2 regions of the Caldalkalibacillus uzonensis genome follow, and region 2 is predicted to be linked to the other one. Evidence: predicted binding sites of a transcription regulator. Region 2 holds the regulator's gene; the other holds the start of a gene.
The links. Region 2 encodes LexA, which represses DNA repair genes until DNA is damaged. Its sites were predicted from a motif close to CGAACATATGTTCG; they were not measured.

Region 1 (7,354 bases), on a different contig from region 2:
CGAGTCATTATCTCCAGCCGTAGTGAGCAGGCCTTGGCTGATGCGGCCCGTGACATTGAACAACAAACAGGGCAGAAGGTGATCACGATTCCGGCTGATGTGTCACAGCCCGAAGATGTGGAGCGTCTTTTTCAAGAGGTAAGGAAAGCAACCACTGAATTGTTTGGCTTGGTGTGTAATGCTGGAGGACCTCCGGCCGGCTCGTTTTTATCCTTTGCTGACGATGACTGGCAGCGTGCCTTTGAAACCAACCTGTTAAGTGTAGTACGCTTGGTCCGTGCCAGTGTGCCCTTGATGGAAACGAGTGGTGGGCGGATCATTACGATTGCCTCCTCTTCTGTTAAAGTTCCTATCCCTGGGCTGATTTTGTCCAACACCATGCGGGCTGGGGTACAGGGATTGATGAAAACCTTATCCATCGAATTGGCCGAAAAAGGTATCCTGGTTAACACGGTCTGCCCGGGACGCATTGCCACCGACCGTCTCCAGGCCTTGGATCAAGCCAAAGCTGAACGGGAAGGTAAAACACTGGAACAAGTACAGCAAGAATCCTTACAGGACATCCCCTTAAAGCGGTATGGTGAACCCCATGAATTCGGACAGCTGGTTGCCTACTTGCTCTCACCGGCCAACACCTATTTAACCGGTTCCACATACATGGTAGACGGCGGAATGGTTAAAGCCCTGTAGATGATAAAAAATGACTCGCTGGCCTGTTAAAAAAGTTTTATTGGTCATAAACTGATGATAGAGTATCTAAAGGGGTGAAGCAGATGGAAGAAACAAAAGACAAAGGTGTTGTGCGTATTGCGGATGATGTTGTGGCAGTCATAGCCAGTATAGCTACACTGGATACAGAAGGGATCACGAGCATGTCTGGCGGCATTGTGGAAGGCTTTGCCAGACGGGTGAGTGGTAAACAGGTCCACAAAGGCGTGCAAGTAAACATCAACAATAACGAAGCGGCCATCCATTTGAGAGTGATCGTCCAGTACGGCCAAAAAATTGATGATGTGTGCCGCAATGTACAGCGTAACGTGAAAGAAGCGGTAGAAAATATGACCGGTTTGTACGTTAACGAAGTGAATGTCCGTGTGGAAGGCGTCGATTTCGCCAAGCCGTCTGAACAGCAAGAGAACCAGGAAAGCTGACGCACATGCTCAAACAATAAGGAGCCTGTCTAACTTTCAAAAACTTGGATTAAAATATTAACCTGGTTCATGACAAAAAATGACCTTCCTTGTCAGGAGGTCATTTTTGATTAGACGCATGTTAATGAGCAGTATGTTCTTCTTCTTTCTCTTCCTTGACTTTAAGCAGCTTGTTTAATTCGGCCAGCTTTTCCTTGGCCCGGTTTAAGGCATGTTTGGGGAAATCATGATCATAGGCGACACCATGGGGAAAGGTATGGACCCCGATGTAAGGTTCACCGATCTTTACAATAGCATGGCCGCTGTCCTCAATAATCCCTTCCACCACTTCAGCGGGAACACGGATATAGTATGTTTTTCCATCTTTGCTATCCACATATTTATAATCATAGGTGGCTCGTTTATAATCCCAGGCCCAGCGTACAAAACCGACATGTTCCATAGCTACGTCCAGGTCCCGGATGGCAATTTCCTTGCCTTCCAATCCTGTATCCATAATGATCATAACGATTCCTCCTTTATCCCGTCTCATCTTTATTTATCATAGTATGAATGGCTTGAAGATGCAAATGCTTAATTTTTTCATGTATGATTTTTTTCACTTTGGACAGGTTAATATTGAACCGATTTTAGCAGGAAAAAAAGGAGGTTATAACATGGCCCAACAAACGGTAAGTGATATCATGACCCGTCAGGTCAACTGTTGTATTCCTGAAGACAATATCTATGAAGCAGCTGTTAAAATGAAAACATGGGATGTAGGGGTTATTCCAGTTGTTTCCAATGACCAGCTGCTGGGGGTCATAACGGACCGGGATATTGTTATTCGTGGAGTAGCCGAACGGAAACCCAATTCCACCCAAGTGACAGAAATCATGACCGCCGATGTGATTTGTTGTAGTCCTGACACCACAGTAGATGAAGCAGCTGAACTGATGTCCCGACACCAAATTCGCCGCTTGCCTGTTGTGGAGGGCAATAAGTTGGTAGGGATTGTGGCGTTGGGTGATTTGGCTGTCCGTGATAATTATGATGATGAAGCAGAAGTTGCCCTGAGTGAGATCTCCGAAAGACGGGGCGAAACCGATACCCACTCTCCCACATACGAATCTTAAATTTGTCCCCTTATCTCCTGCCCTTAGCACAATGCACACTTGAGTCTGCCTGGCAGACTCATTTTTTGCTTGAAAAAAGAACATATGTTCGTATATAATGTTTGTAACGTAAAAAAAGGGTAAAAATAATAACAGAAGCGGAGTTTGACGGTATGATCACTAATTCTAAAGAATATCAATTATTTACGGAGTTGTTAAAGCAATATACCGTTTTGCAAATTCTGTTAAAAGTAATTCCGTTGGAAGTGAAGGAACTGCACCACTCCAGATTAAAATTATCTCGTTTGTACTGCCGGATATTAGAGAGGATTCATCAGCAGGTGGAAAAAGATATACATCAACTGCGCCGTCAAATCACTCAGTTGGGCGGATGCATTATTTCCGAACAGCAGGAAAGGACGTTCCGGCTGGTCACCACTAAATTTCGGGGATACTTGTATCAGCATCGCTATACCAATGATGTGCTGCGGGGGGAGTGTGAAAAGCTGCTGTTTTGTTACCTGACTGGAGAGAGAGGAGGAGAGAGATGAAGCTGTGGCGGGGTATTGTGCTGGGCCTGATTGTTGGCAGTTTGATTCATCTGTGGCTGGTAGGATGGGAGACGTGGTCTGACAGCTGGCAGATAAAGTGGAATAAGGTTCGTGAACTCCCGGCAGTAATGGTGGACCATTACCTTTCAGTGCCCCAACGCATACCGGCAGAAGAACGGGAAGAAACACTTCCCGTTGAATCTGTGCAGAATAAGGAAACAACGGAGAAACATACCGCGGAGGCAGGTTTTTATTCAATCTCTGATCCCGGACTGTATGTGGCCTTGGGGATGACAGCGGCTGAAGTCAGGGAAAAATGGGGTAACCCAGAGCGCATTGATCCCAGTGCTTATGGTTATGAGTGGTGGATTTATAATCATGATTGGGAAGCATATGTGCAGATAGGAATAAAAGATAACCAGGTGAATACCGTTTATACCAATGCCCCCGGCTGGCAATGGAAAGACTGGCGTGTGGGGCAGGAGAGAGAAGAGTGGGCAGGAGCTTGGTCAGAACAGGAAGAATATACGTTTACGTATCAATGGGGCTATTATTCGTTTGTGCTCTCGGAAGATGACATACGGGAGAGGCCTCTTTATCTGGAAGACGATTTCGCTGTACAGCTGTATATAGATCTTCATGGAGGGGAAAGCATTGCTGGTATACGCTTGATGGATTTGGAGACCCTCCTGTTGCACCGGCCCTATACCCTGAAATATGTTGGTTCACTGCCTGAACCTTCTCCCTTAAATGAACAGGAACGGCAGGCCGTCGACCAAGCCAATGAGCGGCAAATTTTTGATATGGTTAACGTCACCCGCACCATGATCAAATTGACTCCTTTTGATTGGCATGATGGCGTGGCGGATGTCGCACGGAGACACAGCCAGGACATGCTGGAAAATAACTATTTCGACCACTACTCTCCCCATTATGGGGACCTGGGAGAACGTCTTCAGCGTGGAGGCGTCACCTTTGCCAAAGCAGGAGAAAACATTGCCTGGAACTATGTGGATGCCGCTGATGTTCATCATGGCTGGCTAAATAGTCCCGGTCACCGGCAAAATATTGTTGAACCGGCCTTTACGCATTTGGGAGTGGGTGTGGTGGATAAATACTATACGCAAAATTTTGTCAAACAATAACCCTCGGAATAAATCGTCCGAGGTTTTTATCGATTGGAAGTCAGTTTTGCTTGAGAAGCTTTTTAATGCGGCGGGGGCAGTTGGTAAACAGTCCATCCACCTCATATTGTTGGCACAGCGCTAGTTGGGATTTCCGTTCAACGACATAGGGGAAAATGTAATACCCTTCTTGCTGAAGGGGGCGCAGATTTTCTCCCACTAACGAGACATGGGGATGAACGGAATATAGGTCGAGCTGGCGCCATTCATCAGTGGTAAAAAAGGGCAGCAGTGTTCCCCAACATAACAGTCCGCGCCGAATGTGAGGTGCCATGTAGAGGCAAGTTTCCAGACTATCGACTCTGAAAGAGGACAAAATGACCTTGTTGTCCATCTGGTAACGCTGGACCAAGTCAATCACGCTTTGTTCCAATCCCGGGTAATCAATTAAGTGATTTTTGAGTTCAATATGAAGGGTAACCGGCTGATCTTGTAGCAGGTGCAGCACCTCTTCAAGCAGAGGAACATGGGTTCCTTTGAAGCGAGGATGAAACCACTCCCCAGCATCCAATCGGCGAATCTCGGCATACGGCGTATCATAAACAAATCCGCTCCCATTAGTGGTGCGGCCTAACCATTCATCGTGGAAGACAATAACCTGACTGTCTTTTGTCATTTGCACGTCAATTTCAATGGCTTCAATCTGATCTCTTACGGCTTGTTTGATCGCAGGTAATGTATTTTCCGGTGCAAGCTGGGATGAGCCTCTGTGCGCGATAATGATCATGGATGCGGATTCCTCTCTATGATGTGTTTACACCCATGAGTAGTTTATGGAACATATCTGCATGGTGTTCCATAAGATGATACTAGTTAACAAGCATATACCAGTAAGGAGTGCGCATCATGGCTAACCAAAAGAAGTGGGTCAACCCGGCCCGGCAGCATGTGTCAAACAGAAGCGGAAACCGGGACGCACGCCTTATGCACCACACGAGAGTAAAAGAGCAGCAGGGGCAGCGTAACCGAACGAAGAAAAGAAAAGCAGGCTCTCCCATTAACCACACTGGTGTGATCTCCCCGGATATCATTTTATTTAATCATCTTACCCGCTTAGCCCGGCAGATAGATTTAAACAAATTTGCACATAAACTGGCTGAGGTCAATCAAGTGGTAGAGCAGGTCAATGTGCTGCTCAGGCAATTGCATGGTGGAACCGGTACTCACGCCCCTGTGACCCATCCCTATCCCCGTCCTCATCCAGGGACTGACCGGTCCCAATATTATTCCTATCCTCGTGCTCCCATTCAGAGCGGGGTGACACGACCTGATTATCATGGGGGCTGGACAACGGGAAGGCCGACTATTCGATAAGGAGTCGTTGCCAACATGAGTAGCCGGATAGCCGATTTATATCGTAAACTAAAGCATCGTATTGTCTCCATCGAAGGCATGAAAGCCGGTCCTGAAAGAGAGGACTTACTCTTATCTCCCTACTTTTTTTTCCCTGAACGGGAGGAACGCAAAGTTAGTTACGGAAGCGGCATGATTATTCATCCCAAAGGATATATTTTAACCTGCTATCACGTGGTGGCCGGGATAAGGGCAGCAAAAGTCAAATGGGGAAAACGCCCGGAACTTTATCAGGCCAAGCTGGTTTGGGCCCAGCAAGACAAGGATGTGGCTGTGCTCAAAATCAACCCCTCCAAAAAGTTGCCTACGGTCACCTTTTGTAAAGATGCCCATGTTGGCGAACGTGTTTTTGCCATTGGCAATCCCTTTGGCTTTGAACATACATTAACGATGGGCATATTAAGTGGGAAGGAGCGGACAGTATCTACGGCCAATAACGAATATGAAGGCATGTTACAAACCGATGCCACCTTAAATCCTGGGAACAGCGGCGGGCCCTTGTTCAATACCAAAGGCCAGGTGATCGGAATGAACGCCATCATTATTCAATCTCACCAAAGTATGGGCTTTGCTATCCCTACCAGAACGTTCCTGCCGCTGATCCAGAAATACCTTCCCAAGACAATATCCTCAGATTCTGGATAATTAAGATCTCAGATTAAATCTTAGATTAGGAAGGTGTTAGAAAAAAACCCCGGCATATCATGACCGGGGTCTTTTGGTACTAACGGGGTTTAAGACCTGACCCATTCTACTTTAACCGGAAGATCTGTTTTGGGCAGGCGGTAGACGGCAGTGGGGTAAGTAATCACCTGGATTACGAAGTCATCCGGAGCCGGCCTGATCTCTTTAGCTTTGATCAGTATATAGGCTTTCCCGTTTTTCTCCCTCTCTTCGGCATCGACCACTTTAATGCTGTATCCGCCTGTAGGCCGCTCTCCTGTGGCCAGCAGGATGTAGGTATGTGTGTCGTCCGAAACGGTAAGTACGCCTCCTGTTTTGCGGATCTCTTCAAGTTTTTCTTCAATCCAGTGTGGAAAATCAGCGGCTGAAAGGTTCATATCCCTCTCTCCTTTCGTTTAAACTATATAAAAGAAAACGTTATGTTGCAATCGATAGAAAGGTGAAAACAATGAACTATCTTGCTGACCGGCCACTTGTGATACAACCTGACCGTACCATCTATGTGGAAGTTAACCATCCCCAATTTGAAGAAGTGCGTCAAAAGCTGCATCTGTTTAGTGAATTAATCAAGAGCCCAGATTATATACATACCTATCGCATCACATCTTTATCCTTGTGGCATGCTGCTGCCCAGGGCCAACGGGCAGAAGCTATTATTGCTTTTTTGCAAGATTATGCTAAGTTCCCCTTAACCACTGATCTAAAACAATCTATCCGGGAAGATATGGCCAAGTATGGACGGCTGATTCTTGTCTCCCATGCTGGTCATTTATATTTAATGGCTGACAAAGTTGAAGAATTGTTGGCGGTCGTTGATTATCCGTCATTATCATCCTGTTTCCTTGGTGAGCCCAGACCAGTGGTATGGAGCAATGAACGGAAGTGGGGAGTGGTTGCCAGACCTGACAAGAGGGGAGAGCTTAAACAACAGTGCATCCGCCTTGGCCACCCTGTCAAAGACGAAGCAGGTTATGATGACGGAGAACCTCTGCCCTGCTCCTTCGTTTCCTGTTTGCCTGACGGTACGCCGTTTCGATTACGGGATTACCAGCGCGAGGCGGTGAACGCTTTTTTTGGTGCTGATTCAGCTTATGGCGGTCAAGGCGTATTGGTGCTTCCTTGCGGAGCTGGAAAGACGGTGATCGGCATTGCGGCTCTGGTCAGGCAGCAATGTGCCACCCTTATAATGACGAACAATGCAACCTCTGTCAGGCAATGGAAAAGGGAAATATTAGAAAAAACCACACTGACGGAAAATGAAGTGGGAGAGTATACGTCGCAGGTTAAAGAGCTAAAACCGGTGACGGTAACCACTTATCACATGCTCACCTACCGTC
Region 2 (7,354 bases):
TAAAGAAGGGAAGTTACAGGTAGAACTGGCTCAGTTGAACTATTTATTGCCCCGTATCGTGGGTAAAGGAACGGAGCTGTCCCGACTCGGAGGCGGCATCGGCACCCGCGGTCCTGGTGAGACAAAACTGGAAATGGACCGCCGTCATATCCGCCGCCGGATACGGGATATTAAGCATGAACTGGACAAGATTGTGGCTCACCGGGGACGCTATAGGGCACGGCGCAAAAAACGGGATCTGTTTCAAGTCGCTCTGGTGGGCTATACTAACGCCGGTAAATCAACTCTCCTTAACCAATTAACCCAAGCAGAGGCATATACGGAGAACCAGCTGTTTGCCACTTTAGATCCATTAACCAAGCAAATGCGGTTACCTTCTGGGTACACCGTTCTGTTAACCGACACCGTCGGATTTATTCGGGATCTGCCCACCACGCTCGTTGCTGCATTCCGCTCCACACTCGAAGAAGTCAGAGAGGCAGATCTGATCCTGCATGTGATTGACAGCCATGATGAGGATCATCAGGATCAGATTGAAGTGGTGGAGTCCTTGTTAACGGAGCTTGAGGCCGGACATATTCCCGTTGTGCGGATTTATAATAAAAGAGATCTTCCCCCAGCTCCTGATCTTCTGGTGCGTCCAGAAGATCTGTACATTAGCGCCTTTCATGCTGACGATTGCCGGAAGGTGAGGGCATGTATTGAAACTGTCTTGAAACAAGAGATGCACCTTCATGAGCTGCTGCTTCCTGCCAGTGAAGCCCATCTCATTCCCAAACTGCGACAGGCAGGCTTTGTGGAGCGACTTGACTGGGATGATGAACAGGAAGCCTACCGACTTCATTTGTATTTACCGGCTCATCACCCGTTACAGGAAAAACTAGCCTCCTATCAAATCCGATAATTGGCAATATGATACAGTTAGCAAGGAGACAGGAACACATGAACCTTTATGAGCAACTGAGTTACGGCAAACAATTGCAACCTTACGTGGAACAAGCAGAAGCCAAAATCAGGCCAGTGTTGGATCAGATTCGGCGCACGGTTGAACTGAACCAATGGAAGGTTCTGCATGCTTTTCGTGACCATGAAGTAGGGGATCATCATTTTGCGCCCAGTACGGGTTATGGCTACGATGATATGGGGCGGGAGATACTGGAAAAAGTTTACGCCACCATCTTTCATACAGAGGCCGCTATTGTGCGTCCCCAACTTATTTCAGGCACACATGCCATCGCGACCTGCCTGTTTGGACTGTTAAGACCGGGTGATGAACTGGTTTATATCACTGGTAAGCCGTATGACACCCTGGAGCAGGTGATTGGACAGGCAGCTGAAGGATCACCTGTGCCAGGCTCTTTAGCCGACTTTGGCATTGGTTATCAGGAGGTTTCCTTGACGAAAGAAGGTGAAATTGACCCGGAGGGTATTCAAAGGGTCATCTCCGAACGGACCAAGGTGATCGGCATACAGCGTTCAAGGGGGTATGCGGACCGTCCTTCATTTAACATTGACCAGATCCAGGACATGATTACCCTGGTCAGGAAGGTTAAACCTGACGTGATCATTTTTGTTGATAACTGTTACGGTGAATTTGTGGAGGAGCGGGAACCGACTCAGGTCGGAGCGGATATCATGGCTGGTTCATTGATTAAAAATCCCGGGGGTGGTTTGGTTCGCAGCGGAGGGTATATCGTTGGCAAACAAACACTGATCGAACGGGTAGGCACCCGCCTGTTCGCACCTGGCATTGGCTTAGAAGGAGGCGCTAATCTGAATACGCTTCCCGAGATGTATCAAGGCCTGTTTCTTGCCCCACATATCGTGGGAGAGGCATTAAAAGGTGCCATCTTTTCCTCCGCTTTACTGGCAGATCTAGGATTTCAAACCACCCCAGTATGGGATGAAAAAAGAACCGATTTGATTCAATCCATCCAATTTAACTCCAGGGAAAAATTAATTGCCTTCTGCCAGGGGATCCAAAAAGCGTCTCCCATTAATGCTCATGTTGTTCCCTACCCCAGCCCAATGCCCGGATACGAGGATGAGATTATTATGGCAGCAGGCACTTTTATCCAAGGGGCTAGTATTGAGCTTTCAGCTGATGGCCCGTTGCGCCCCCCGTATTTAGGTTTTGTCCAGGGCGGTTTGACCTATGAGCATGTTAAGATCGGCATCCTTACAGCGCTTAACGAGCTATTGGAAAAAGATTTGTTAAACATTTAGATTTTTGGAGTCCAACACTTGGACTCTTTTTATGTAAAAATACTTAACATCATATTGACAACATAGTTTACTTCACGTACACTAGGGATAGGTTAAAGATTCAAACAATTTTTTAACAAGGGCTTGGATTTTAATATAGTGGAGGCGATCTTGATGACCCAAGAGATTCGTCGCAATATGGCCCTTTTTCCCATTGGGATTGTGATGAAGCTGACCGATTTAACCGCCCGGCAGATTAGGTATTATGAAGAGCAGGGATTAATCAAGCCTGCACGCAATAAAGGAAATCAGCGCATTTTTTCTTTAAACGATATTGACCGTTTGTTGGAGATTAAAGAGTTAATTGACCAGGGAGTCAATATCGCTGGCATTAAGGCGATTTACGAAAATAAAAAAGCGCCTGAAGCCAATCTGGTACCGGAAGAAACTGAAAACAAGAAAAAGAAGCGTGACTTGACAGACGAAGAAGTTCACAGATTGCTAAAACAGGAGTTATTAAGCGGCTTATCAAAAGAAAAAGCGTCCCTCATCCAAGGGGAATTGTCCCGCTTTTTCCGGTCCTGATCCTTTCGCTCATTTCTTCTGTGTTCTATTTTTTAAAAATAGATTCATCATCACTAGGGAGGGGAACCTGCTGTGACTAAGAACTACACCAAAGATGACATTTTAAGAATGGCAGAGGAGGAAAATGTCCGCTTTATCCGTCTCCAGTTTACGGACTTGTTGGGAACCATTAAAAACGTAGAGATTCCCGTCAGCCAGCTGCCTAAAGCACTGGACAACAAAATGATGTTTGATGGTTCATCCATTGAAGGATTTGTCCGTATTGAAGAATCGGACATGTATCTGTATCCTGAACTGGATACCTGGATGATCTTCCCCTGGATTACGGATGAAGGTAAGGTGGCCCGTTTGATTTGTGATGTTTATAATCCGGACGGTACACCTTTTGCCGGAGATCCGCGCGGCGTATTGAAACGGGTGCTTAAACAAGCTCAGGATATGGGCTTTTCAACGATGAATGTTGGTCCTGAGCCGGAATTCTTCCTGTTTAAGACCAATGAAAATTTAGAACCTACATTGGACGTCAATGATGACGGTGGCTACTTTGACTTGGCACCCCTTGATCTGGGTGAAAACTGCCGCCGGGATATTGTATTGACCCTGGAAAAAATGGGCTTTGAAATAGAAGCTTCTCACCACGAAGTGGCGCCAGGCCAGCACGAAATTGACTTTAAATATGCTGATGCTGTGACAGCTGCAGATTACATCCAAACTTTTAAATTAGTGGTTAAAACAATCGCCAGGAAACACGGTTTGCACGCCACTTTTATGCCCAAACCCATCTATGGTATTAACGGGTCTGGCATGCACTGCCATCTGTCCTTATTCCGCGGCAATGAGAATGCCTTTTATGACGAAAACGATCCATTGGGTTTAAGTGAAACTGCAAAGCATTTTTTGGCTGGGCTCTTAAAACACGCCAAAGCATTCGCTGCCATTACCAATCCGACTGTCAACTCATATAAACGTTTGGTTCCTGGCTATGAGGCGCCGTGCTACATTGCCTGGTCTGCCAAAAACCGCAGCCCGTTGATTCGTATTCCTGCTTCACGCGGATTGAGCACCCGTGTGGAATTGCGTAATCCTGACCCTGCTGCCAATCCGTACTTAGCGCTGGCGGCCATGCTTGCCGCTGGTTTGGACGGTATCAAGAACAAGCTGCCTTTACCAGAGGCCACAGACCGTAATATTTATGTCATGAATGAACAAGATCGTGCTGAAGCGGGTATTGAAAGCTTACCATCCACATTAAAAGAAGCGATTGATGAGCTGAAACAAGATGAAGTGATCGTCAATGCATTGGGTGAACATGCTTTTACACACTTTGTTGAGGCCAAAGAAATCGAATGGGATATGTTCAGAACTCAAGTCCATCCTTGGGAAAGAGATCAATACATGACCCAATATTAACAATGAAGGGGAACAGCCAGTGCTGTTCCCCTCATCGTTTTGCGGTTTATTTAGTGAATATGGCGAAAAACCCCGATTACTTTACCCAAGATGGTCACGTCTTTAAGGATGATGGGCTCCAGTGCAGCGTTTTCCGGCTGTAGGCGGATCACATTTTTCTCTTTGAAAAACCGTTTTACAGTAGCCTCATCTTCCTCAGTCATAGCCACGACAATATCGCCGTTGTCAGCATAATTTTGTTTGCGGACAATGACATAGTCCCGGTCATAGATACCCGCTTCAATCATACTGTCACCCTGGACAACGAGCATAAACAACTCACTGGGGTCAGTGGCAAATTTATCTGGCAGTGGAAAATATTCTTCAATATTTTCCACTGCTGTGATGGGTTGTCCCGCTGTGACTTTCCCGATCACCGGCACATAAGTGGTGCTAATCGATTCGGGTTGAGGCTGGGTGCGCATGTCATCGTCCAAAACTTCAATGGCTCTGGGTTTGGTGGGATTACGGCGTATATATCCCTTTTTCTCGAGCCGGGACAAGTGACCATGGACAGTAGAGCTGGAAGCCAATCCTACTGCTTCACCGATTTCACGGACTGATGGAGGATACCCTTTTTCCCGCACTTCCTTTTTAATAAAATCCAGGATCAGCTTTTGGCGTTTGGATAATGTGGACATCAATTTTCACCTCAATACCAAGAAATAAAATGCACACAAGAAAACTGGACGAATGAAGATGGTAAGTTTTAACTATGTATACTTATGAGATATTATATCAAATGTAAGGGACGAATACAAACGTAAGTTCGAGTGATGTGGATTATCGATTGACGAAATCATTTAAAAGTATTACTGTAATAATATGGACATTCTTAAGCAAAGGGGATCGATATGCTATCCAAGGCAAAACTAGACCGGATTAACCAGTTGGCACAAAAAGCAAAGCAAAAAGGGCTAACAGCAGAGGAGAAGGAAGAGCAAGCTCAGCTGCGCCAAGAATATATCCAGTCCTTCCGTTCTTCATTCAAAAGTAATTTAATGGGTTTAAAAGTGATTGACCCAACAGGAAGAGATGTAACACCAGATAAGTTGAAAAAAGAACAACAGAGATATAAAAAACAACATTAAATCAAAGGAGTGGCAACAGACAAAATGAATAGAGAAAGCAGACGGAAGTTGCTCTTTTTCACCGCTTGTATGATGGTACTGGTCTTGGCTGCCTGTGGCCAGGGAACAATCGATACGCAAACGGGAGCAGGAGATGCAGAAGAAACGGGCCAGGAAACAGAAGAAGAAACTGTAGCAAACGAATCAAGTGAAGAGGAAGCTGGTACAGAAGAACAGGATGAAGCCGAGAACGGCAATAACGAACAACAGGGTGAAATTGTGACCATGACTTTTTACTATACGGATGAAGACTTGTTAGAATTAGTCGAAGAGCAACATGAAGTGATGTTTGAAGACGAAGAGGGGAAAATGCGCGCCGTTTGGGATCATTTACAACATCCACAGACAGATAAGGCCATTGCCCTGTGGGAAAATTTTAGTCTGAATGATATGAGATTGGAAGGTTCGACCTTAGTTATCGATGTATCCATGCATGAAGGTGTTTATTTTGGTTCAAGTGCAGAAGGATTTGCGATCCAAACACTGTTGCAGACATTCGCCCAAGTCGACGGTATTGAACAGATTCAATTATTGGTTGATGGAGAAAAACAAGAAACACTGGCTGGTCATATCAGTATTGAAGAACCTATTTCGGTAGATACTGAAGTCTATTCTACCCAGTAAGTTATTCAAAAACACCGGATACTGACTTAGACGAAAAATGTTTTTGCTTGAAATAAAAGCTGGCTCCGCAACAAAGAGTCAGCTTTTTCTTTGGGCTAATTATATTGTTATCATTGTATGGAAACGATGACCTACGCACGTAGGTAAAGTATACGTCCGGCCCGCCGGTCGGGTATTCTTTAACCATAGTTATAAATCAATAATCAGTGAACGATCAAGGTAGAAGTAAACAAAGGCAGCCAGGATATAACAATAGATGGCAAAGTAAATCAGACGGCTTTTTTTCAAGAAATCAATTAACCAAATGATCCCGATGATGGAGAAGATAAAGGAAGCAATAAAAGCAATGACCAACGGGATAATACCAATTTCATTAACCAATCCCGGTTCGAAGTCTTTCACCAGTAATACAGTTGAGCCTAAAATAACGGGAATAGCCAGCAAAAACGAAAAGCGTACAGCTGTTTCCCTGTTTAATCCTGTCCATAAGGCAGCAACCAAAGTGGCACCTGAACGGGAGATGCCAGGGATGACGGCTAGCGTTTGGCCCAAGGCAACTACAAAGGTATCTTTTAAGCCCATTGTTTCTTCATTTTTATTACCGTAGCGATGAAAACGTTCTATAAAAATAAGCAAACTTCCTGTCACAACTAATGAAATGGCAATAACAGGGGGGGTTTTTAGAGATTCTGCGATAAAATCGGTCAGAATCACACCTAACACTCCAGTGATCATCGTGGCGATAATAATATAGATACTGAATATAAACGAAACTTTATCATGAGGAGAACGGTAACGTATGAAAGCAAAAAATCCTGTAATGATTTGGGCTAAATCGCGGCGGAAATAAATAATGACAGCCAGCACAGATGCCAAGTGTAAGAAGATCTCCATAACCAGACCTGGGAACGGCAAATCTAGCAGCAAAGAAGTAATGACAATATGAGCCGTACTTGAGATGGGCAAAAACTCTGTAATGCCTTGAACGATTCCTAAAATGAGCGCTTCAAGTAATGACATGTAGAAGAGTCTCCCTTCCAACATAATTAACCAAAACTAGTCACACAAAACACATTTTATCACAACTCTATGGAACGACAAACAGATTTATGACAGGCAGTTTTATATTTGTTAACAGTAACAAAAACAAGTAGAGATTGATCATAACAAGAACAAAGAGTATTCCCCGTTCAGTTAAGCTGCCGGTTCGAATGGAGAGGGGAAAGGCAAATCGTTTTTTATAAGGATATAATAAAGCCACCCCTCCCTTGGTCATAAAATCTCCTGCCACATGGCAGGCAACGCCAAGGGTCCAACCCAGCGCATAAACAGGATGGACATCTAAAGCCTGTGTAACCCAC

Region 1: the regulator LexA is predicted to act here: its motif matches at 2,344-2,357, upstream of J2S00_RS15300 (YhjD family protein).

Annotation. Positions count from the first base shown of each region.
Region 1 is NZ_JAUSUQ010000013.1:8,910-16,263, reverse strand. It holds gene J2S00_RS15320 (SDR family oxidoreductase) at 1-690, shown strand, start outside; gene J2S00_RS15315 (Asp23/Gls24 family envelope stress response protein) at 774-1,151, shown strand; gene J2S00_RS15310 (YugN family protein) at 1,273-1,656, opposite strand; gene J2S00_RS15305 (CBS domain-containing protein) at 1,808-2,266, shown strand; gene J2S00_RS15300 (YhjD family protein) at 2,419-2,796, shown strand; gene J2S00_RS15295 (CAP domain-containing protein) at 2,793-3,941, shown strand; gene J2S00_RS15290 (glycerophosphodiester phosphodiesterase family protein) at 3,982-4,707, opposite strand; gene J2S00_RS15285 (hypothetical protein) at 4,827-5,294, shown strand; gene J2S00_RS15280 (S1C family serine protease) at 5,310-5,978, shown strand; gene J2S00_RS15275 (protease complex subunit PrcB family protein) at 6,068-6,394, opposite strand; gene J2S00_RS15270 (DNA repair helicase XPB) at 6,466-7,354, shown strand, end outside.
Region 2 is NZ_JAUSUQ010000001.1:143,934-151,287, forward strand. It holds gene hflX (GTPase HflX) at 1-904, shown strand, start outside; gene J2S00_RS00720 (methionine gamma-lyase family protein) at 943-2,226, shown strand; gene J2S00_RS00725 (MerR family transcriptional regulator) at 2,380-2,790, shown strand; gene glnA (type I glutamate--ammonia ligase) at 2,899-4,200, shown strand; gene lexA (transcriptional repressor LexA) at 4,251-4,880, opposite strand; gene J2S00_RS00740 (DUF896 domain-containing protein) at 5,094-5,330, shown strand; gene J2S00_RS00745 (GerMN domain-containing protein) at 5,355-5,993, shown strand; gene J2S00_RS00750 (undecaprenyl-diphosphate phosphatase) at 6,183-7,013, opposite strand; gene J2S00_RS00755 (metal-dependent hydrolase) at 7,081-7,354, opposite strand, start outside.